Regions from separate parts of the Arthrobacter sp. Y3223065 genome, predicted to be linked through region 2. Evidence: predicted binding sites of a transcription regulator. Region 2 holds the regulator's gene; each other region holds the start of a gene.
The links. Region 2 encodes LexA, which represses DNA repair genes until DNA is damaged. Its sites were predicted from a motif close to TCGAACANNTGTTCGA; they were not measured.

Region 1 (5,136 bases), on a different contig from region 2:
AGCTGGCCCTCGGTGGGCTGGTAGCGCTGGGGAACCGGGCGTGCGTCCGGCTGGTCCAGATGGTAGACCAGATCCGTCCGGCTGGCCGCCCGGCCGCCGCGTTGGCCGGTCCTGCGGTTCAGTTCGTCGAAGGCCCCCAGCTGGGCCAGGCGTTTCAGCGCGGGTTTGCCGACCTTGGCCCGCGCCCGCAGGTCGGCCAGCGATTCGTACGGCTGGCCGGCAACTATGCGTTTGAGCTCGGTCGCCGAGAGCCCGTAGATGCCGGTCAGGCTAAGCCGGATCCCCAGCTTTTCCCCGGTGCCGGAGGGAACGCGTTCCACCTGGTAGCGGTCCGTGCTGCGGTTGATGTCCAGCGGCAGGATCGGGATGCCCAACCGCCGCGCTTCGGCCACCAGCAGGCGCAGCGGGTACATTCCCGGATCGTGCTGCCACAACCCGGCCAGGAATGCCTCGGGGTGGTGGGCCTTCAGCCAGGCAGTCTGGTAGGTGGGCACGGCGAAGGCGGCCCCGTGGGCTTTGCAGAATCCGAAGCTGCCGAAGGACTTCAGCGTGCCCCACACCGTGTCGACCACCTCCGATGGATACCCGCGGTCCAGCGAGGCGTTGCGGAAGTATTCCTCCACCGCCGGTTCGGCTTCCTCGTTGCCCAGCAGCCGGCGGAACTCGTCCGCCTTGGCCAGTCCGCAGCCGGTGAATACGTCGAAGGTCCGCAGGACCTGTTCGTGAAAGATCGTGACGCCGTGGGTTTCCTTCAGGACCGGAATCAAATCAGGGTGCGGGAAGCGCTCCGGCGCCCAGCCATGGCGGTGCTCCAGGAACGGCCGGACCATATCCGATTGCATCGGGCCCGGCCGGAACAGCGAAATGTCGATAATCAGGTCGTTGAAGTCCCGTGGGGCCATCTTGCCCACCAGCTCGCGCTGCCCCGGTGATTCGATCTGGAAGCATCCCAGGGTGTGGGTGCTGCGGATCAGCTCGTAGGTCGGTTCGTCGTCCAGCGGGACCCGTTCCAGGTTGATGGTCCCGTCCGCGGCAATGTAGTCGGGCCCGGCTCCGTCCTCGCCCACCGGGTGCCGGCCTGCTGCCGTCACGGCGTCCTTGTCCGGATGGATGCGGGCTATTTCCTTCAGCGCGTAGGCGATGGAACTCTGCATCCGCACGCCCAGCACGTCCAGCTTGAGCATGCCCATCGGGTCCATGTCGTGTTTGTCGAACTGGCTCATCGGCAGCCCCAGCCCGCTGGGCTGGGTAGGGGTGCGGTCCAACAGCGAGGTGTCGCCCAGGATCACCCCGCAGGGGTGCATGGAAATGTGCCGGGGCAACCGGTCCAGCCGTTCGGTCAAATCCACCAGCAGGTCCAGCTGCTGGTTCTGCTCCACCTGCGCGGAAAACGCGCGCAGCTCCGGCTTCTCTGCCATCGCCTCACGGAACTGGCGCGCGGAGAACCGCCACAGCTGTTTGGCGATGCCCGAAATCTCCTCCTCCGGCAGCCCCAGCGCCAAGCCGGCGTCGCGGACCGCCCCGCGGGCACGGTAACCGTTCTGCATGCTCATCAGGGTTACCCGCTGGCTGCCGAAACGGTCGAAGATCCTTTGGTAGACGTTGTGCCGCTCTGCGCTTTCCACATCGATGTCGATGTCCGGCAGGGTGGAACGGTCCTGGGAGAGGAAGCGCTCGAAGATCAGCCCGTGGTCCAGGGGGTTCACATGGCTGATGTAGAGCAGATAGTTCACCAGGCTTGAGGCGCCCGACCCCCGGGCCGCGGCACGCACGCCCATCCCGGTGATCATGCGCGACACTTCGGCCACCGTCAGGAAGTAGGAGGCGAAGCCCAGCCGCGAGATGATGCCCAGCTCATGGGCCAGCCGGTCCCGCAGTTCCTTCTCGGCCCGTCCGGACATTCGGCCGAACCGTTCGGCGATGCCGGTTTCGCAGCGCTGCACCAGCTCGGCCACGGGATCCCCGTCGATCCCGATGACAGAGGCTTCGGGGACCACCGGGCGCTTGAAGCCCATGTCTTGATAAGGATCCATGCGGCACCGGTCGGCCACCGCTTCCGTCGTGGCCAGCAGGCGGATGACGTCCTTGCTTCCGCCGCCGGCTGCCTGCACGATTTCCCGCGCCAAGGCTTGCATCCGGTCGGGGGATTTCAACCAGCCCTGGGCGCTCGGCTGCAGATCCGGCAGCTTGGACAAGGCTGTCAGCGCCCTCGCCGAGTCCAGCACATCGGCGGTGGCGGCTCCGTCCTCTTCGCAGTAGCGCACGGCATTGGTCAGCACTGCCGGCAGATTCAGCTCCCCGGCCAGGTTAAGCATCCGCACCGCGTGGGCGGTACTGAGGTTCTCCCCCGGGGCACTCAGGTGGGAGACGATTTCCACAACCAGCGACCCGGCCGGCAGGCCGCTGCGCCAGCGTCCGGCCAGCCGGCGGGCTTCGGCGTAGCTGCGGCGGCGCAGCGCCTGTCCGACGTCCGAAAAAGGGCCCAGCAGCACCGTCAGGGCCGGTTCGCGGTCCGGAACACCGGCATGCCGGGCGAGTTGATCCACCGTCACGCCGGGCGTCCGGCGGCTGGCCGAGCGCCCGCGGGCAGCTGTGCCGGCATGGGCTTCCGAGACCAGGCGGCAGAGCGCATGGTAGCCGCTGCCCTGGTTTCCGCCATGGGCCAGCACCACAACGCGGCCGGTGTCCCGGCCGCCGCCGTCCTGGACGGCCAGGTCCACGCCGACTATCGGATCCATCCCCGTTGCCAGGCACGCCTTAAGATGCTTGACCGTGCCGTAGAGGCCGTCCCGGTCGGTGCAGGCCAAGGCGTCGGCTCCGAAGGAAGCGGCCGCTGCGGCCAGTTCCTCCGGCCAGGAGACACCGTAGTGCGCACTGAACGCCGTGGATACATGCAGGTGGGTAAAGCTCATGGACATTCCAAACAACGGTTGGGGCACAGGATGGGTATCCGGCGGACTGCCGCGGGGAACCGGGGGGCTGGATAAAAGCCGGCGGGAACCGGGGTGCCGTCAGGCGCTCAGCTCCCGGACGGCATCATGGACGCGGATCAGGCGCCAGCGCCCGGTATCCACCTGATGGGAGAGGTCCAGGGTGCGGATTTGTGACCGGCCATTCAGCCGCGCCTGCACCCGCCAGATCTCATGGTCCACCAGCCCTGCGCCCCTGCCCCGTTCCGCGCGCAGTTCCTCCGCCCACCATTTGCGGCGTTCGTACCAACGCACCGGTTCCGCGACGATCCGGTAGCTCCTGCCCTGCCAGCGCAGCCGGAGCGGCTGTCCGGCAGGGGAACACACAACGTCAACTGCTTCACTGAAAACACCCATGTCCCAGTCGCCTTTCATCTGGACAACGGGTCATAATCCCCGGCGAGCGCCCCTGCCAACACGCCCGCCGAAGAACTTGACCCCCTTATTCTATTCGAATATGTATTCGAATCCAAGGTCAAGCGTAGGTACGGGCACTGACAAAATCGGGGCCGCAGGCCGACGGCGGTAAGCGTGCAGCGGTTCGGCGGCCGGGGGCCTGCCTAGCCGTCGTGCTCGGCGAGGTATTTCACGTCGCCGACCAGCTTGTCCCACATCAGCTTGGAGTGTTCCGCCGCTTCGGCGGTGTCGTTGTTGTCCTGCGACAGCGTGAACTCTGTCCCGCCCGGAACTTCCTCCAGCGTCCAGACGAGACGGTGGTAGTTCTCGGGTAAGTCCTCCCGGCCGGACAGCGGACTGAAGTGCGTGACGACCAGCCGCCGTCCGGGTTCGAACTCCAGCACCTGGCCCTTGTCCTCGTACGCCTCGCCCTCCCACTCACCCCGCCATCGAATGGGCCCGCCGACGCTCCAATCGGTCTGCACGTCGGTGCCGAACATAAACCCCCTGATGGCTTCGGGGTCCGTGATCACCGACCAGACACGGTCCGGCGGCGCCGCGATGGTTGCCGTCGAGCTGGCCACGTACTTTCCAGGCATTGGATCCTCCCCTGAGCCCCGCTTCGGCGGCGCTGGTCCGGCTACTCCGTCCCAGCTTCCAGCAGCCGGGGCCGGCGCACAATGACCGCGGGGATGCGAACGATGGGGCGCACCTCGTTTCCCGGCCGCCGGCCGGCGCTCATGCCGCCTCGTCGATGAGGTCGGGCCCGTTGTTGCGCACGTTGTTGACCTTCGAACTGACCCGCCGCGGGACAAGATGCGGTTCGGGCATGGCCTCCAGCAGCTGCTGCACGTCGGCTTCGGATGTCGTTTCCGGATCCAGCCAGTCCGCATAGAGGCCGGGCGGAACGATCAGCGGTGTCCGGTCATGGATATGCCCGAGCGCATCGGCCGCCTGGGTGGTGATGATGGTGCAGGTCCGCAGCCACTTCTCCGGGTGGTCTTCGGGCAGGGCAGGGTCCGGCCAGTTCTCGAACAAAGCGGCGAAAGCCAGCGTCTCTTCGTGTTCGCCGTGAAGGTAGGTCGGAATCTTGCCCTCGTCGGTCTTTTGCCATTCAAAATACCCGTCGGCAACGAGCAACCCGCGCTTCCTGGCCGCCGCCTTGCGGAACGAGGGTTTCTCCGTCACGGTCTCCATGCGTGCATTGATCAGGCGCGCGCCGGACCGGGGGTCCTTGGCCCACGGGGGCACGAGACCCCACCTGGCCAGGATGAGTTTTCTCGATATTCCCTCGCCGCCGGGTCCCTTGCGGTCGATGATCAGGGGGACGTCGTCGGTCGGTGCCACGTTGTAGGAGGGCTGGATCTCTTCAACGTAGGACTCGTCGACGTCGAACGAGGCCACCAGGTCGCCGGTGCTCCGGGCCATGACGTATCTGCCGCACATGCCTCCATTATGGTCCAGTCCCGCGGCGGAACCCCGGCGCGGGCCCGAAAAGCCGCGGCCGCCCGAGTCGGGATCTCCCGCCCGGCCGCCGCCACCGCCGGCGCCGGGAATGACCGGGCCGGGCGGGACGTTGATATGATCACAAGCTTTCACCGAAAAGGAGCCATCTTGGACTACACACCCGCTGACGGAACCGTCACCATGTTCTCCACCACCTGGTGCGGATACTGCCGCCGCCTGAAGACCCAGCTCGATGCCCAGGGCATCGGCTACACGGAAATCAACATCGAAGAGGTCCCGGGCACCGCCGAACTGGTCGAGAAGA
Region 2 (5,136 bases):
ACAGGCACCGGCAAGTCGCTGGCCTATCTCGTGCCGCTCATGGTCCAGGCGCTGCAGGGGGAAAAGCCCGCCATCGTCTCGACCGCGACGCTGGCGTTGCAATCGCAGATCGTCAAGCGTGATCTGCCGCGGCTCTTGGAGGCCGTCGCCGACGAGCTTCCCAGGCCGCTGGACGTCGCTTTACTCAAAGGCAGGAACAATTACCTCTGCCTGCACAAGCTGGCGGGCGGCTTTCCGGACGAAGATGCACCGGCGGCACTGTTCAGCCTGGGCGAGGACGCCGTTCCGCATCCTGCTCCGGCCGGCTCGGCGGCGGCTTCCGGCGCATCGGGCGCACTGGGCAAGGAGGTCGTGCGCCTGCGCGAGTGGGCACAGGGGACCGAAACCGGCGATCGGGACGAACTGGTGCCCGGTGTCAGCGACCGGGCGTGGCGCCAGGTCTCCGTCGGGTCGATGGAATGCCTGGGCGCCCAAAAATGTCCCCTGGCGGCCGAGTGCTTCAGCGAACTGGCACGGGGCCACGCGGCAGAGGCAGACATCGTGATCACAAATCACGCCATGCTGGCCATCAACGCCTTCGAAGGCGTGGCCGTGCTCCCGGACTACGATGTGGTGGTCATCGACGAGGCCCATGAGCTGCAGGACCGCGTCACCAGCGCCGTCGCGGGGCAACTCTCCGCTGCCATGGTCCGCACCGCCGCCTCCACGGCGCGCAAGCACACGGGGATCAGCGTGGAACCGCTGAACTCCGCGGCCGACGCCCTGGAGGACGTCCTGCAGTCGGTGCCGACCGGGCTGTTGGCGGCCGGCCTCCGCGAGGAGCATGAATTGGTGCTCACGCAACTGCGGGAAGCCGCCCGTACAGCGCTTTCCGATTCCAAGCCGGAGGGTGCGGGGGCAGCGGACGGCGGCCGGCAGATGGCGCGGTCACGGCTCTCTGCCGTGCTGGAGCTGGCTGAACGGCTGCTGTCCGCGCCCGACTCCCGGGAGGTCATCTGGGCGACCCGTCCCAGTACTTATGGCGAGACCGGCGACTACGCCGCCAATGACGACCAGCCGGCAACGCTGAACATAGCGCCGCTCTCCGTGGCGTCCCGGCTGCGCGAAGGCCTGTTCGACGAACACACGGTGGTGCTCACCTCGGCAACATTGTCCGTCGGGGGAACCTTCGACGCAGTAGCCGGGTCACTCGGACTGCTGGGAGCAGGCGCGCCGGCCTATTCCAGCGTTGATGTGGGCAGCCCCTTCGATTACCCCCGGCAGGGCGTGCTGTACGTGGCGTCACATCTGCCCAAGCCAGGCCGGGGCACCAGCCCCGAGCAGCTTGCTGAACTGGAGGAGCTCCTGCTGGCCTCGCGCGGCGGCGCCCTGGGCTTGTTTTCTTCGCGGCGTGCGGCAGAAGAAGCTGCAGCGGAGATGCGCGAGCGCACCGACCTGACCATCCTGTGCCAAGGAGAATCATCGATGTCGGCACTGGTCCGCCAATTCGCCGAGGAACCGGACGCATGCCTGTTTGGCACCATGACGCTCTGGCAGGGCGTCGACGTTCCCGGTGCAGCGTGCCGGCTCGTGGTCATCGACCGGATTCCGTTCCCCCGGCCGGACGACCCGCTCACGACCGCCCGAACCCGGTCCGTGGCGCAGGCCGGGGGAAACGGTTTCATGACCGTTTCGGCGACCCATGCGGCTGTGCGGCTGGCGCAGGGGGCAGGCAGGCTGATCCGCGCCTCCAATGACCGGGGAGTTGTGGCCGTGCTGGACTCACGGCTGGCGACAGCACGCTACGGGGGCTTCCTGCGCAGCGCCCTGCCGCCCTTCTGGAGCACCAAGGACGGCGCCATGGCACGTCAGATCCTGGAGAGGCTGGCTGCTGCCGCTGCCTGAACGGGCCGTGGCAGCAGCCACGCGGGAGCGGTCGTCCGCCCGCAAACCGGGCACGGGCGAAGTCTCCCGCTGACCGGCAGAGGGGGAACTGAGTAGCTTGCGGCGGGTCAGAGGGCCCGCATCACCGAGACAACCTTGCCCATGATGGTTGCGTGGTCTCCCAGAATCGGTTCGTACTGGGTGTTCTGCGGCAGCAGCCAGGTGTGTCCGTCGCGCTGCCGGAAGGTCTTGACCGTGGCTTCGTCGTCGAGCAGCGCCGCCACGATGTCGCCGTTCTCGGCCGTGTGCTGCTGGCGCACCACTACCCAGTCGCCGTCACAGATAGCCGCATCGATCATTGAATCGCCCGAAACCCTGAGCATGAACAACTCGCCGTGGCCCACGAGCTGACGAGGCAGGGGCATGACGTCCTCGACCGCCTGATCCGCCAGGATCGGCCCGCCTGCCGCGATCCGTCCCACCAGCGGCACCATCGCCGTGTCGGACGACGTGGTGAGTTCAGATACTGCAACGCCGCTGGAGCTGCGCAGCTGCTGCGGTTCATCGACTCCGACGATTTCCACACCCCCGTGCTCGAGTGTCAGCGGAGTCAGGATTTCCATCGCACGGGGACGCTTAGGGTCGCGCCTGATGTAGCCCATCTTCTCGAGTTGGGCCAGCTGATGCGTGACGCTGGACAGGCTCGCCAAGCCGACGGTGTCACCAATCTCGCGCATCGACGGAGGGTATCCGTTGGACATGACGGATCGCTGGATCGTCTCCAGGATCTTCTTCTGCCGCGGCGTCAGGCTGCGTCCCACTTTGACGGGTCGGCCGCGTCGCCTGGCTCCGGCTTTGGTGGTGCTCTCTTCGGACATATCCGGCCCCGGTCTCCCGTAGTGGTCCACGCGCCGGTGCTGCGGTAGCGGAACCGCGCATGGATTGTTGTCTCGGCTGTTTTGTCGGTGGCGGCTGGTGCACTGCTCTTACCGCCGCTTGACGCTTCCAACGCTAGGCGAGGCGGTGGTGAATTTCAAACATTTGTTCGACTGAGTCTCGACAATGTTCGATCACCAGTGCTAGAACTGTAGGAGAGACGTTCGAAGATATATTCGAACGCGACAGCCAGACGATCGAAACCAGCCGAAATAGATCGAAAATCGGAAAGGTGACACCATGTCCGCCCAGCTCGCACCGCAGGCCGCCGGCGTCCGTACCAGCACCAACCTCCGGCTGACCCGCAGAGGCCGTTTGTTGCTGATTGGCCTGCCGCTGATGCTGGCCGCGGCCGCCGCCCTGACCTTGATCGGTTTCTTCACGGCGCCGGCAATGGCCGCCGCCGGGGGGCTGGGGCCGGGGCCGGCGTCAACTGTCACGGTTGGCAGCGGCCAGACGCTGTGGGACGTGGCGGTACGGTCCGCCCCCGACCGCAACCCTCACGATGTCATTTTCGAGATCGCGCAATTGAACGGCCTCCAGGGAGACATCGTCCATGCCGGCCAGCAGCTGCTGGTCCCGTCCGCGCGCTGAGGCAGCCGTAACATGAGCTGCTTCGGCCCGCCCGATTCCTGCCCCGGGCGGGCCGAAGCTTAAACTGGACCGGTGAGTGAGCAGTTAGAACGCCTGAACCGCCTGCCGTTGCGGGACAATCTTCGGGGCTTGGAGCCCTATGGTGCGCCCCAGTTGGAGGTTCCCGTCCTCCTGAATGTCAACGAAAACACCCACGGACTGCCCGACGCCGTCCGTCAGGCCATCGTCTCGGCCGTTAGCGACGCGGCCGCGGGCCTGAACCGGTATCCGGATCGCGAGTTCACGAAGTTGAGAACGGCACTGGCCCGCTACTTGGGGCACGGCCTCACCGCAGGGAACATCTGGGCTGCCAACGGATCGAATGAAGTCCTGCAGCAAATCCTCCAGGCCTTCGGCGGCCCCGGCCGTACCCTGCTGAGCTTCCCGCCCACCTATTCGATGTACCCGCTGCTGGCCAGCGGGACGGACACGGATTATGTGGCTGTTCCGCGGGGGGCAGACTTCACATTGTCGCCGGACGCTGCCGCCGCTGCCGTGGCCGACTCCGCCGCAAACGTCGTCGTTCTTTGTTCGCCCAACAACCCGACGGGAACCGCCCTGGGCCTCGACGTCGTGGAGGCCGCGTATGAAGCAGGCGAGGCCTCCCAGGCCATCGTGATCGTGGACGAGGCCTACGCCGAGTTCGCCCACGCCGGAACGCCGAGCGCGCTGACTTTGTTGCCGGGGCGGGAGAGACTCATTGTCTCCCGCACTATGAGCAAGGCCTTCGCGCTGGCAGGCGCCAGGGTAGGGTACCTTGCCGCCGCCCCGCAGATTACCGACGCGCTGCGGCTGGTCCGCTTGCCCTACCACCTCTCGGCGGTGACGCAGGCAACGGCCCTGGCCGCCTTGGAGCATGCCGATGCCCTGCTGGCCAATGTTGAGGACATCAAGGCTCAGCGGGACCGCATTGTCGACGGGCTGACCGGACTGGGGCTTAAACCGGCGCCGTCCGACTCAAACTTTGTGTTTTTCGGCGGGCTGGAGGACCCCCGCTCCGTGTGGCAGGGACTCCTGGAAGCCGGTGTGCTGATCCGCGACGTAGGGATCCCCGGCCACTTGCGGGTGACCGCCGGCACTGAGGCCGAGACCACAGCCTTCCTCGACGGCATCAAGGCCCTCGTGGCGAGCCCCGTCTCCTAAACTAGTAAGAGCGAACCGGTTTGCGCCGGTCGACCAATTCGTCAAAGGACTCCCATGACCGTGGAAACCACCACCGGACGTACCGCACGCCTCGAACGCATCACCAGCGAGTCGTCCGTGCTGGTTGAACTGGACCTCGACGGCACCGGCCGCTCCGAGATCAGCACCACCGTGCCGTTCTACGACCACATGCTCACCGCCCTGTCGAAGCACTCGCTGGTCGACCTGACCGTGAAGGCCAGCGGAGACACGCACATCGACGCGCACCACACCGTCGAAGACGTCGCCATCACGATCGGGGAGGCCCTGAAGGAGGCACTGGGCAGCAAGGCCGGAATCCGCCGGTTCGGCGAAGCAACGGTGCCCCTGGACGAAGCGCTGGCCCACGCCGTCGTGGACATCTCCGGCAGGCCCTACCTGGTGCACGCGGGAGAACCGGCAGGCCAGGAGTACCACTTGATCGGCGGGCACTTCACCGGGTCGCTGACCCGCCACGTCTTCGAATCGATCACACTGCACGCCCAGATCTGCCTGCACATGCGCGTGCTGGGTGGCAGGGAC
Region 3 (5,136 bases), on a different contig from region 2:
CGTGTTGGTCCGGTGTGCCCGGGCCGCCTTCTCCACCTCGCCGGTGCTGGCACCGGCGTCGATCAAATCCAGCAGTTGCTCGTGTTCCTCGACCGAGGAGCGGGCACGGCCGGGGATGTGGCTGAAGCTGGAGGCCCGCATCGCGTTGAGCCGGTTCCAGCCCCGGTGTACCAGGTCCAGGATGTGCGGGTTCGGGCAGCGTTCGTACAACCCGGCGTGGAACCGGTCGTTGAGCTGGGTGAAGCGGCGCGGATCGAAGTCCTCCAGGCACCGGCGCAGCTCGGCGTTGACCGCGCGCGCCTCGGCCAGGTCCACGGCGGAGAGCAGCGGCGCGGCCAAGGCCGTTGCCGCGCCCTCGATCACGGCCAGCGTCTGCATGGTGTGCAGGTACAACTCGGCGTCGACGGCTGCCACCGTCGCGCCGATATTGCGCTCGAACGTCACCAGGCCCTCGGCCTCCAGCCGGCGGATCGCCTCGCGCACCGGGACGGTACTGCAGCCAAGCTCCGCGGCGATGGTCCCGAGGACCAGCCGGTAGCCGGGCACCAGCTCGCCCTTGGCGATCCGCTCGTGCAGCAGCTCGTAGGCCTGTTCCGACTTGCTGGGGGCCAGGGTGGTCACTTCGGTTGCTCCGCGACCCAAGCCTCGTAGCGTGCGCGCCATTCGGCGTTCATCGGGAACAGGCCCTCGATCTTGTGGCCTTCCTTGACCATCTCGAAGACGAAGCTGTCCTGGCGTTCCTGTTCGACGACCTCGTCCGCGATCTCGGCGGCCAGGGCCGGCGGTATCACCAGGATGCCGTTGTCGTCGGCGACGATGATGTCCCCGGGCTGGATGGTGGTGCCGCCGCAGGCTACCGTCACGTCGGTGTCCCAGGGCACGTGCTTGCGTCCCAGCACCGCCGGGTGGGCGCCGTTGTAGAACGTCGGGATGTCCAGCGCCGCCACCTCGGAAAGGTCGCGGACACCGCCGTCGGTAATGATGGCTTCCGCACCGCGCACCTGGGAGCGCAGGGCGAGGATGTCCCCGAGGGTGCCGGAGCCCTTCTCGCCGCGGGCCTCCATGACCAGGATCTCGCCGGGGCCGAGCGCGTCGATGATGCGCTTCTGCGCGTTGTAGCCGCCGCCGTGGGACTTGAACAGGTCCTCGCGGTTGGGCACATACCGCAGCGTGCGGGCGGTGCCGATGACCTTCTGGCCGGGCTTGGTGGCCAGCAGGCCGTCAACGCTGACGTTGTTCAGCCCCCGCTTCCGCAACGCGCCGGAGATGGTGGCCGTTGCGACCGACAGCAGCTTGGCCTTGACGTCCTCGGTCAGCGCGGACTTGCCGGTAATTGCCGGGGCCAGGCCAGCCGCTTCCTCGCTGCCGAAGGCATCGATCCGGTCGGCGTCGGTGATCTTGGGAGTGTTGCCGAAGGACGCGAATTCCGCCTCGCCCTGGGTGACCGTGGTCGACAGGCGGCCGGTGCTCAGCCCGGCGGCTTCGTCGGAAACCTCGACCTCGACGACGTCGCCCGGCACGATCACGGAGGAGCCGGCCGGGGTTCCGGTGAGGATAATGTCTCCCGGGTGCAGTGTCATCAGCTGCGACAGGTCGGCGACAATGCGGGCGAAGGAGAAGATCAGGCCGGCGGTCGTGTCGTCCTGGACGACCTCGCCGTTGACCCAGGTGCGGATCCGGAGGGCGTCCGGGTTGACCGACGCGGCGGGCAGCAGGGCCGGGCCGATCGGCGTAAAGCCGTCGCCGGACTTGGAGCGGACGTTGGAGCCCTTGTCCGCGTACTTGATGTCGTAGACGCCCAGGTCGTTGCTGGCGGTCACATGGCCAACATGGTCCCAGGCCTCCTCTACGGTGACGCGGCGGGCAGGCTTGCCGATGATGAGGGCGATTTCGCCCTCGAAGGCCAGCAGCTCGGTGCCCGCGGGGCGCTCCACGGTGCCGCCCGAGAGGGCCAGCGAGGAGGAAGCCTTCATGAAGTAGGAGGGGTTCGCAGGAACGCGTCCACGCTGTGCCGCCCGGGAGTTGTAGGACAGATGTACGGCCAGCACCTTGCCGGCGTCCTCCAGGATCTGGGAATCAACCGCCTGCAGCGTGCCCGCGGACTGGGTGACGTTGGCTTCGGACAAAGCATCCTCCTGTGAAGTACGAAATCGTATATGATCCATCATGGCCTGTGGCGGGGGCCACGTCAAGGCGGCTGAGAGGTTTTTCGACCGACTGGTGGGATGGTGGGGGCTACGGTCGGCCCGATTGGTCGGCTACCGCGGGCCTTGGGACCCGCCGAAAGTGGCTATTGCGCAGGAAAGCGGCCGGACCCTTGGGCGATACAGCGTCGAAACCAGTCACCAGAACCGGCCGACCGGACAAGCGGAATCCGCATGGCAAGGTACGCCGATTACGCGACGGCCGCTCGAGCGTATTTCAAGGGGTCATCCACTACTCCTACACAATTACCCGTTCCGATGGCTATCGAATGTGTGTACGAATAAAATTGTGGTATGGCTCTTGCACCGTTGGACCGCACCGGGGAGATGGGAACATCCCTGGCCCAGGCGTGTGTCCTGCTGCAGGATGTCGCTGACCGCTTTCCCGCCGACTCGGCGTCCCTGTCCATCCGGGATCTGGTTAGTACCGTAGCGGCGGTCGAGGACGTTTCGAAGCTCGTGGAGTTCCTGCAGGCCGTCGGCGCCCAGGCCGTGGAACGGGCGGACATCGCCGCCAACGGGGAACACCCGGCGGCGCCCGGACCCGGACCCGGAGCCGAGGCCGGAGCCTGTGCCGGTGCGGGGGAGTCTGTTCCCGCCGGAGCTGCGGGGGCAGGGGCTGGGGCCGGTGCCGTCGCGTCCAGCCCGGCGGGTGCGGGGGAGTGGGCGGATCCGGCGGCGGCGATCAGCACAGGCGGCGTGGAGGCCGCGGACCCGGACCTGTCCGGGTCCAAGCAGGCGCAGCGCCGCCGCAAGACAGAGTTTGCCAACAACGCCGAGTATCTGCGCTCAAGGCTGGGGATCGGTATTGTCGAGGCGCGGCGCAGGCTGCGGGTCGGCAAGGCGATCACCGCGCCGGTGCGGTTTGACGGGGAACCCGGTGTCCCGGCGCTGCCGGTGTTGGCGGAGGCCATGGCCGGCGGTGAGGTCAGCGGCCAGGCCGCGGCCCTGGTCGTGGATTCCCTGGACCGGGCCCGGCACGCCGGCACGCCGGAGGCGTTGCAGGCGATGGAAGCGTCGCTGGTCCGGCAGGCCGTAGAGGCCGATGCCGACACCCTGGTGATGGTCGCCAGGACGTGGGAAACCGCGGTCGACCAAGACGGTGCCGAGCCGACCGAGGAGGAACTGCGGGCCCGGCAGGGCATGTTCTACCGGGGCCGGCGGCGGGGGCTGCACCAGTTCGTCATGAACACCACCGACGCCCAGTACGAAGCCCTCGCCACCGTGATGAACAGCGCCGCGAACCCGCGGATCCGCCCCGACGCCATCGAAACCGCCGCCAACAACCGAAGTGAAGGTGACACGGCAGGACCCGCCGGCCCCGACACTGGCAGCGCGGGAAACACCGACGCAGGCACTGACGCTGCCGGCCCGGAAATGGCCGCGGCTGAAGATGCTGGGTCTGCAGGCGCTGATGGCCGCGGGGCGGTGGATCCGGCCGTGGTGGAGGCGATGGACGATGCCACCCGGGCGCAGAAGCTGCTGGCCGGGCTGGTCGGGGCCTGCCGGATCGCGTTGAATACCGGCAGGCTTCCGGACTCGGGCGGGCACCGGACACAGGTGATCGTTACCACCGGGTATGACCAGCTGGCCGGGCTGCTCTCCGGCGGCGGCAGCGCGGTCTTCAACGGACCTGTCTCGGCCACCACGGTCCGCCGGATGGCGTGCGACGCCGAGATCATCCCGGCGGTCCTCGGCTCCGAGGGCGAAATCCTGGACCTGGGCAGGTCGCAACGGTTCTTCAACCGCGCCATCCGCCGGGCACTGGTCGCCCGGGACAAGGGCTGTGCCTTCCCGGGGTGCAGCATGCCCGCGTTCTGGACCGAAGCACACCACATCATCCCGTGGTGGGCCGGCGGCCGCACCACCGTCGACAACGGGGTCTGCCTCTGCCTGCTCCACCACGACCTGATCGAGCAAGGCAACTGGAAGATCAACGTCCTCGACGGCATCCCCTGGTTCACCCCGCCGGACTACATCGACCCCCGCCGCAAACCGCTGCGCAACTCCTACTGGCAAACCCACGTCCCACCCAAACCACTCCACGCCTCACCATCACTGGCTTGGCCCTTTTGAGGGCACCAACCATCAACCGGCGCAGATCAGGCGCCACCAGGGGCTGCTGGCTCGGCGAATTTCGCCGCGAAAATCGCCGGAGCAATCGCCAGGCGTGCGAGCAGCCGCACTCCTAGGCGTGCGAGCGGTCCCCGCACCCAGGCGGGGATGAAACAAGCGCGTGGCGGGCAGAGTTTGCAGAACGTCGGTTCAGCCCACGCTGGGAGCGCGGTTTGGCGGCGCGGGAATGGCCACGTTTCCGGTGATGTGCCCGCCGGTACGCTCTTCGATCGCCCCGGCCGTGTCCGATCCGGTCGTACCGTTCAACAGCGCAGGGGATGACAGCACGGGGGCCGTCGCTACGATCTGCTCGGGGAGCGGCGCTTCTGCCAGGTTCCGCAAACTCAAGGCGACTTCGTGGGCGGTCGGACGAGTCTGCGGGTCGCGGCGGGTCATCCGGGTCAGCAGGTCTGCCCATTCGGGATCCAGCGAATCGGGAAACTCCGGGTCCCGCAGCAGGCGTGCGACCGCTGCCTCCATAGGCGTACCCGGGAAGGCCTTGCGCTGGGTGAGGCACTCGAAGAGTACCAGGGCCAAGGAGTAAACATCGCTGGCACCGGTAACTTTCTCGCCGACGGCCTGTTCCGGGCTGAGGTAGTTCGCCGTTCCGATGGTCGCGCCCTGGGCCGTGGCCATGCTGGATTCGACCATCCGGGCGATGCCGAAGTCGGACAATTTGGGGTGGTGCCGGGTGTCGTTCGGGCTGCCGTTGGCCAGCAGGATGTTGGCCGGCTTAACGTCGCGGTGAATCACACCCTGATCGTGGATGTAGTTGAGCGCATCGGCGAGGTCGGCCCCGATTTGGGCTGTGTCCACG
Region 4 (5,136 bases), on a different contig from region 2:
TCGAGGTGGCCGACTACCAGCACCACCCGGCCATCAAGGCACCGGTGGCCGTATGAGCGCCGACCACCTCGCCGCGCGTCCCTACCCGGACAGCGTCGCCGAAGCCGTGCTCGGAGTCGGATGGTCCGGGAAGTTCGCCGCGCCGGTGGTCGGCATGATCTGGGCACAGACCAGCAACGGCGTCATCGGCCGCGACGGCGGCATGCCCTGGCACCTGCCGGAGGACCTGGCGCACTTCAAGCGGACCACCCTGAACCATCCCGTGATCATGGGACGCAAGACCTGGGAGTCCTTCCCGGACAAGTACCGGCCGCTGCCCGGACGCACCAACATCGTGGTCAGCCGGCGGCCCGAACTGCGCGGGCAGCTGGCCGCGGAGGGCGCCGTCGTCGTCGAAACCATCGAAGACGCCCTGGCGGAGGCGGCTGCCAGCCCGGGCAGCGACGAAATCTGGTTCTTGGGCGGCGGCGAGATCTTCAACCTCGCCAAGCAGCATGCCAACGCGGCGTCTGTGACGGTCATCGACATGGAGACGGACGGCGACACGTACGCCCCGCAGCTCGGCCCGGACTGGAAGTTCGACGGCGTCACCCCCACCGAGGACTGGCACACCGCGGCCAACGGCACCCGCTACCGCATCTCGCTCTGGGTCCGCGGCCAGGAGTAAGCCCGCGGCGTGCGGCACCCACGCTGCGCGAAACACCGACGGCGGGCACCGCCGTCGTACGTCTGACGCATGCGATCCGCCCACGCTGTGTAACTCTGCCCACTTTGTGCAACCCGCAGCGCCTAACTCGTGTAACTCAGAGCGCTTAAATTGACCCCGTCCGTAAAATGGAATGCATGACTTCCCCTGCAGCCACTTCATCTGCCCAGTCCGTCGGCCTGATCGGTTGGCGCGGCATGGTCGGCTCCGTCCTCATGCAGCGCATGCAGGATGAAGGCGACTTCGACCTCATCAACCCCGTGTTTTTCTCCACGTCGAACGCTGGCGGCGACGCCCCGGCCTTCGCTGCGGGTGCCGGCAAACTGCAGGACGCGTACGACATCGAGACGCTGGCTAAGCTGCCGATCATCCTGACGGCGCAGGGCGGCGACTACACCGCAGAGGTCTACCCGAAACTGCGCGACGCCGGCTGGGACGGCCTGTGGATTGACGCGGCGTCCACCCTGCGGATGCAGGACAGCTCCATCATTGTGCTGGATCCGGTGAACCGCGACGTGATCGACGCTGGTCTGGCGCGGGGCGTGAAGGAATTCATCGGCGGCAACTGCACCGTCTCCTGCATGCTCATGGGCCTGGGGGGCCTGTTCAAGAACGGCCTCGTCGAGTGGGGCACGTCCATGACCTATCAGGCGGCCTCCGGCGGCGGCGCCCGGCACATGCGCGAGCTGCTGAACCAGTTCGGTACGCTGAACGCCGCGGTGGCCGATGAACTGGCACAGCCCTCCTCCGCCATCTTGGAAATCGACCGCAAGATCCTGGCGCAGCAGCGCAGCCCCGAACTGGATTCCTCCCAGTTCGGCGTGCCGCTGGCCGGTTCCGTTATCCCGTGGATCGACAAGGACCTGGGCAACGGGCAGTCCAAGGAAGAATGGAAAGCCCCGGCCGAGACCAACAAGATCCTGGGGCTGAGCGACGACAAGCGCATACCGTTCGACGGCCTGTGTGTCCGCATCGGCGCCATGCGGTCGCACTCGCAGGCCCTGACGTTGAAGCTCACCGAGGACCTGCCGGTGGCCGAAATCGAGCGGATCATCGACGCCGACAACGAGTGGTCCCGCGTGGTTCCCAATACCAAGGAAGCCACCATGGAGCACCTGACGCCCGTGGCGGCCAGCGGCACGCTCGAGATCCCGGTAGGCCGTATCCGCAAGCTGGAAATGGGGCCCGAGTACATCAGCGCCTTCACTGTGGGCGACCAACTCTTGTGGGGTGCGGCGGAACCGCTGCGCCGCATGCTGCGCATCGCCACCGGCAACCTCTAGGACCTGCAGCCGGCTGAGAGTCCCGGCGGACGCTTTGAGCGCCTGAGCCGCGTGACGTCGTGAACCCGAAGGCGTGAGAAGCCCGGTGCTGGGAAGCCCAACGCCACGTGGAGCCCGTCCCTTTTTGGGGGCGGGCTCCTGCCGTCGGACCGGACGCTCTCCTCCTTCGGCACAGGCTGTCCATGGATCCTGCTACGCCGCACTGTCCCTGATCCACCGCATTACCTACACCGCAGTCGACTTATCCTCCACAGCACTCGACGGCTCCGCGTCGAACTCTTCGCCTGCCGATTTGTCCTCGACAGGCACTGGTGGGGCCGCGAGCAACCGTTCGCCTGCCGACTTTTCCTCCACAGGCAAGGGACGGCGGCACGTTATGCACTTTCGTCGAATGTCCGTTCTACCCCCGGCGTGGGCTGCGTAGCGTTGAAGTATGGCAGCAGAACCGTTGGACGAGGCACAGGAGCCGGAGGAACACTCCGGCACCCCTGCCCTGCCCGACGACGGTGCCGCCGATGACTTCGACAAGCCCCAGGGGCCGCCAGAGAACGCAATCTCCAACCCTCCCGTCGGTGCCCCTGCACCCCGCGGCCCGGGGCCCGGTGCTGCCCCGCACGAGGCCGCCAACGACGTTGAGGAACCCGGCTGCGCGGACACCGGGCGGCCAGCAACGGGCGACGCAGCGCTTACAAACTCTCCGGACGCCTCCGCGGTTTCGGTACCGGCGCGGCAGGGGTGGGCAGAGGACTGGCAGGAACTGGGGCCGGCGGAACTGGCCGGCCTGCTCGCGGGCACCGACCCGGCTACCTTGGACGACTGGTCGACCCTCGACTACCTCCAGGCGGTGCGCAAACACGAGGCCTGGACCCAGTCCCGCCGGCTGCGGGCCGTGCACCGCTTGGCGGTGCTCCGCCCGGCCACCGGCGCCGACGCCGGGGCACCGGACGGGATCTGCCGGCACGCCGCCCACGAGCTCGCGCCCATCCTGGCCGTGCCCCGCCAACGCGCCGCCGCGGAACTGGCCGACGCCCACCAGATCGCCACCTGCCTGCCCGCCACCCTCGCCGCCCTCGACAAAGGCGACCTCGATCTGGACCGCGCCACCGCCATCGCCCGCAAAGGCGCCGGCCTGCCGCCCGAGGCCTTGGCAGGCTACGAAGCCAAGGTTGTTCCCGGCGCCGGGACCATCACCCTGGAATCCGTCCAGGCCCGGGCCCGCACCGCCCGCGACCGGCTGCACCCCGAACCCCTCGAAACCCGGCACAAAGCAGCAATGGAACGCCGCACCGTCCAGTACCAGCCCCAGGACGACGGGATGGCCGAGCTCTACATCCGCACCAGCGCGGACAAAGCCCTGCTCGCCTACAACCTCATGCAGGCCCACGCCCGCAAACTGCAGACCGCCGACGAAACCCGCACCCTGGGCCAACTCCGCGCCGACGTGTTCACCGACATGCTTCTCCGCTACCCCGACCACGCCTACCAGCCCGCCACAGACACCGCCGCCGGCACGGCGACGGCAAGGGCGGAAGCAGCCGCCAACCCAGCGGCAACCGGCCCGGGATTGGCGACTGATTCCGGACTGGCGGCCGGATCGGCAACGGCAGCCGCAGTTGCAGCCGCAGGAACTGTAACGGGCACCACCCAAGAAACCGGCTCAGAGATCCCGGCCGTTGCCGAGACAGGGCCAGGCGCCGCCCAAGGGACCGCAACCACCGGGATGGCAAGGCAAGGGCCCTGTACCTGCGGGGGCGGGAACGTGACCGCCTCCGTCGCCGTCACCGCGCCCCTGCAAACGTTGCTCCGGCTCGCCGAAGCACCCGGCGACCTCACCGGATACGGGCCCATCCCGCCCGACATGACCCGCGACCTTGCCGCGCTGGCCAAATCCTGGCTGACCGTGCTCACCGACGACCACGGCCAAGCCATCGCCGCCGCCAAAGACCTGCGCCACCCGCCCGAATGGCTCAAACGCCTCGTCCGGCTACGCGACCGCCACTGCCGCGACTACGGCTGCACCGTCCCCGCGGACCACTGCGACATCGACCACACCATCGCTTGGGAAGACGGCGGCAAAACCGTCCCCGAAAACCTCAGCGCCCGATGCAAACCCGACCATAAAACCAAACACCACGCCGGCACCACCGTCACTCAGGACCCCGACGGCACCCTCCACTTCACCACCCGCTCCGGCCACACCCACACCACCACCCCCGACGACGGCTGGGCCCTCACCTGCCCCACCGCAGCGGGCCAGGCTGGCAGCACGGAAAGCCCGGACGGGGGAGCCAACAGTTCCCAAGGCAACACCGGCGGCGAGGGAGATGCCACAGAAAGCCCGAACAACGGAGCCAACAGTCCCCGAAGCGACACGGGCGGCGACGGAGTCACGGACGGTTTGTGGGACGACGGCGCACCGCCGTTCTAGAAACCCCGCTATCGATCCAACCGATCGGAAGCGAAACACACATCAAGAGGATCGACAGTGACAAGGTACGCGAGGCCCAAGGCAAGAATTGACGATGCGCTCCAGGATTTCTTCGCCCAACAACGTCAGATAAGACCAATTCGAGCCGACCGTTCACTCCGGTTGGAGGCTCACTTGCGGCGCTTTCTGGAAACCTGCGGTCCTGCCTACCTCTCCGAAGAATGGTGGATGATGCTCCAGTTGGAACAGTGCTTTGAGCCGCAAGGTGCCTTCGCACGGCTACTGCCCGCCGAATATCTGCTGCCACCGATGCATGAGTTCTTGTCGCCCGATTGGCTGATGGACCACGGTACGGACCGTTTGGTTCAGGTGAACCACAGCTACCGCCTGGTCTGCTGGCTTTGCGGCAGCGGTCTGGTCAATCTCCGTGCGCTTCGCCCGAGCATCATCCGGTTCATGATCCGGCATGACGAACTCGCCGCTCGTTCCAAGGGCCGCGTGGAACAACAGCGCACTCCACGGCCAGCAGGAGCACCGGAAGTCGACGTCCGGCAGACTGGTGCGGCGATCACCCGGGAAGACCTGCCCTAGGGGCAGCCGCGCCGGACCGCAACTCCGAATGTTCGAGGCCCTCCCCCACGGCGTGGCCTGGACGCCCGGCGCGGGGTTGTCGCTGTTGATGGTCGATAGGACTGTGGGGCGGTGACAGTTGCCGCTGT

Region 1: the regulator LexA is predicted to act here: its motif matches at 3,421-3,436, upstream of AC5RUK_RS02425 (DUF6504 family protein).
Region 3: the regulator LexA is predicted to act here: its motif matches at 2,470-2,485, upstream of AC5RUK_RS00825 (HNH endonuclease signature motif containing protein).
Region 4: the regulator LexA is predicted to act here: its motif matches at 2,377-2,392, upstream of AC5RUK_RS06560 (HNH endonuclease signature motif containing protein).

What each region holds. Positions count from the first base shown of each region.
Region 1 is NZ_JBNHGC010000001.1:531,397-536,532, reverse strand. It holds gene AC5RUK_RS02430 (DNA polymerase III subunit alpha) at 1-2,912, opposite strand, end outside; gene AC5RUK_RS02425 (DUF6504 family protein) at 3,012-3,326, opposite strand; gene AC5RUK_RS02420 (SRPBCC family protein) at 3,530-3,964, opposite strand; gene AC5RUK_RS02415 (SOS response-associated peptidase) at 4,104-4,811, opposite strand; gene AC5RUK_RS02410 (mycoredoxin) at 4,980-5,136, shown strand, end outside.
Region 2 is NZ_JBNHGC010000004.1:29,843-34,978, reverse strand. It holds gene AC5RUK_RS11930 (ATP-dependent DNA helicase) at 1-1,884, shown strand, start outside; gene lexA (transcriptional repressor LexA) at 1,992-2,741, opposite strand; gene AC5RUK_RS11920 (LysM peptidoglycan-binding domain-containing protein) at 3,040-3,393, shown strand; gene AC5RUK_RS11915 (histidinol-phosphate transaminase) at 3,466-4,575, shown strand; gene hisB (imidazoleglycerol-phosphate dehydratase HisB) at 4,630-5,136, shown strand, end outside.
Region 3 is NZ_JBNHGC010000001.1:175,596-180,731, forward strand. It holds gene AC5RUK_RS00815 (GntR family transcriptional regulator) at 1-663, opposite strand, end outside; gene AC5RUK_RS00820 (fumarylacetoacetate hydrolase family protein) at 618-2,090, opposite strand; gene AC5RUK_RS00825 (HNH endonuclease signature motif containing protein) at 2,499-4,280, shown strand; gene AC5RUK_RS00830 (serine/threonine-protein kinase) at 4,470-5,136, opposite strand, start outside.
Region 4 is NZ_JBNHGC010000002.1:349,840-354,975, reverse strand. It holds gene AC5RUK_RS06575 (thymidylate synthase) at 1-56, shown strand, start outside; gene AC5RUK_RS06570 (dihydrofolate reductase) at 53-667, shown strand; gene asd (aspartate-semialdehyde dehydrogenase) at 844-1,989, shown strand; gene AC5RUK_RS06560 (HNH endonuclease signature motif containing protein) at 2,423-4,417, shown strand; gene AC5RUK_RS06555 (hypothetical protein) at 4,592-5,008, shown strand.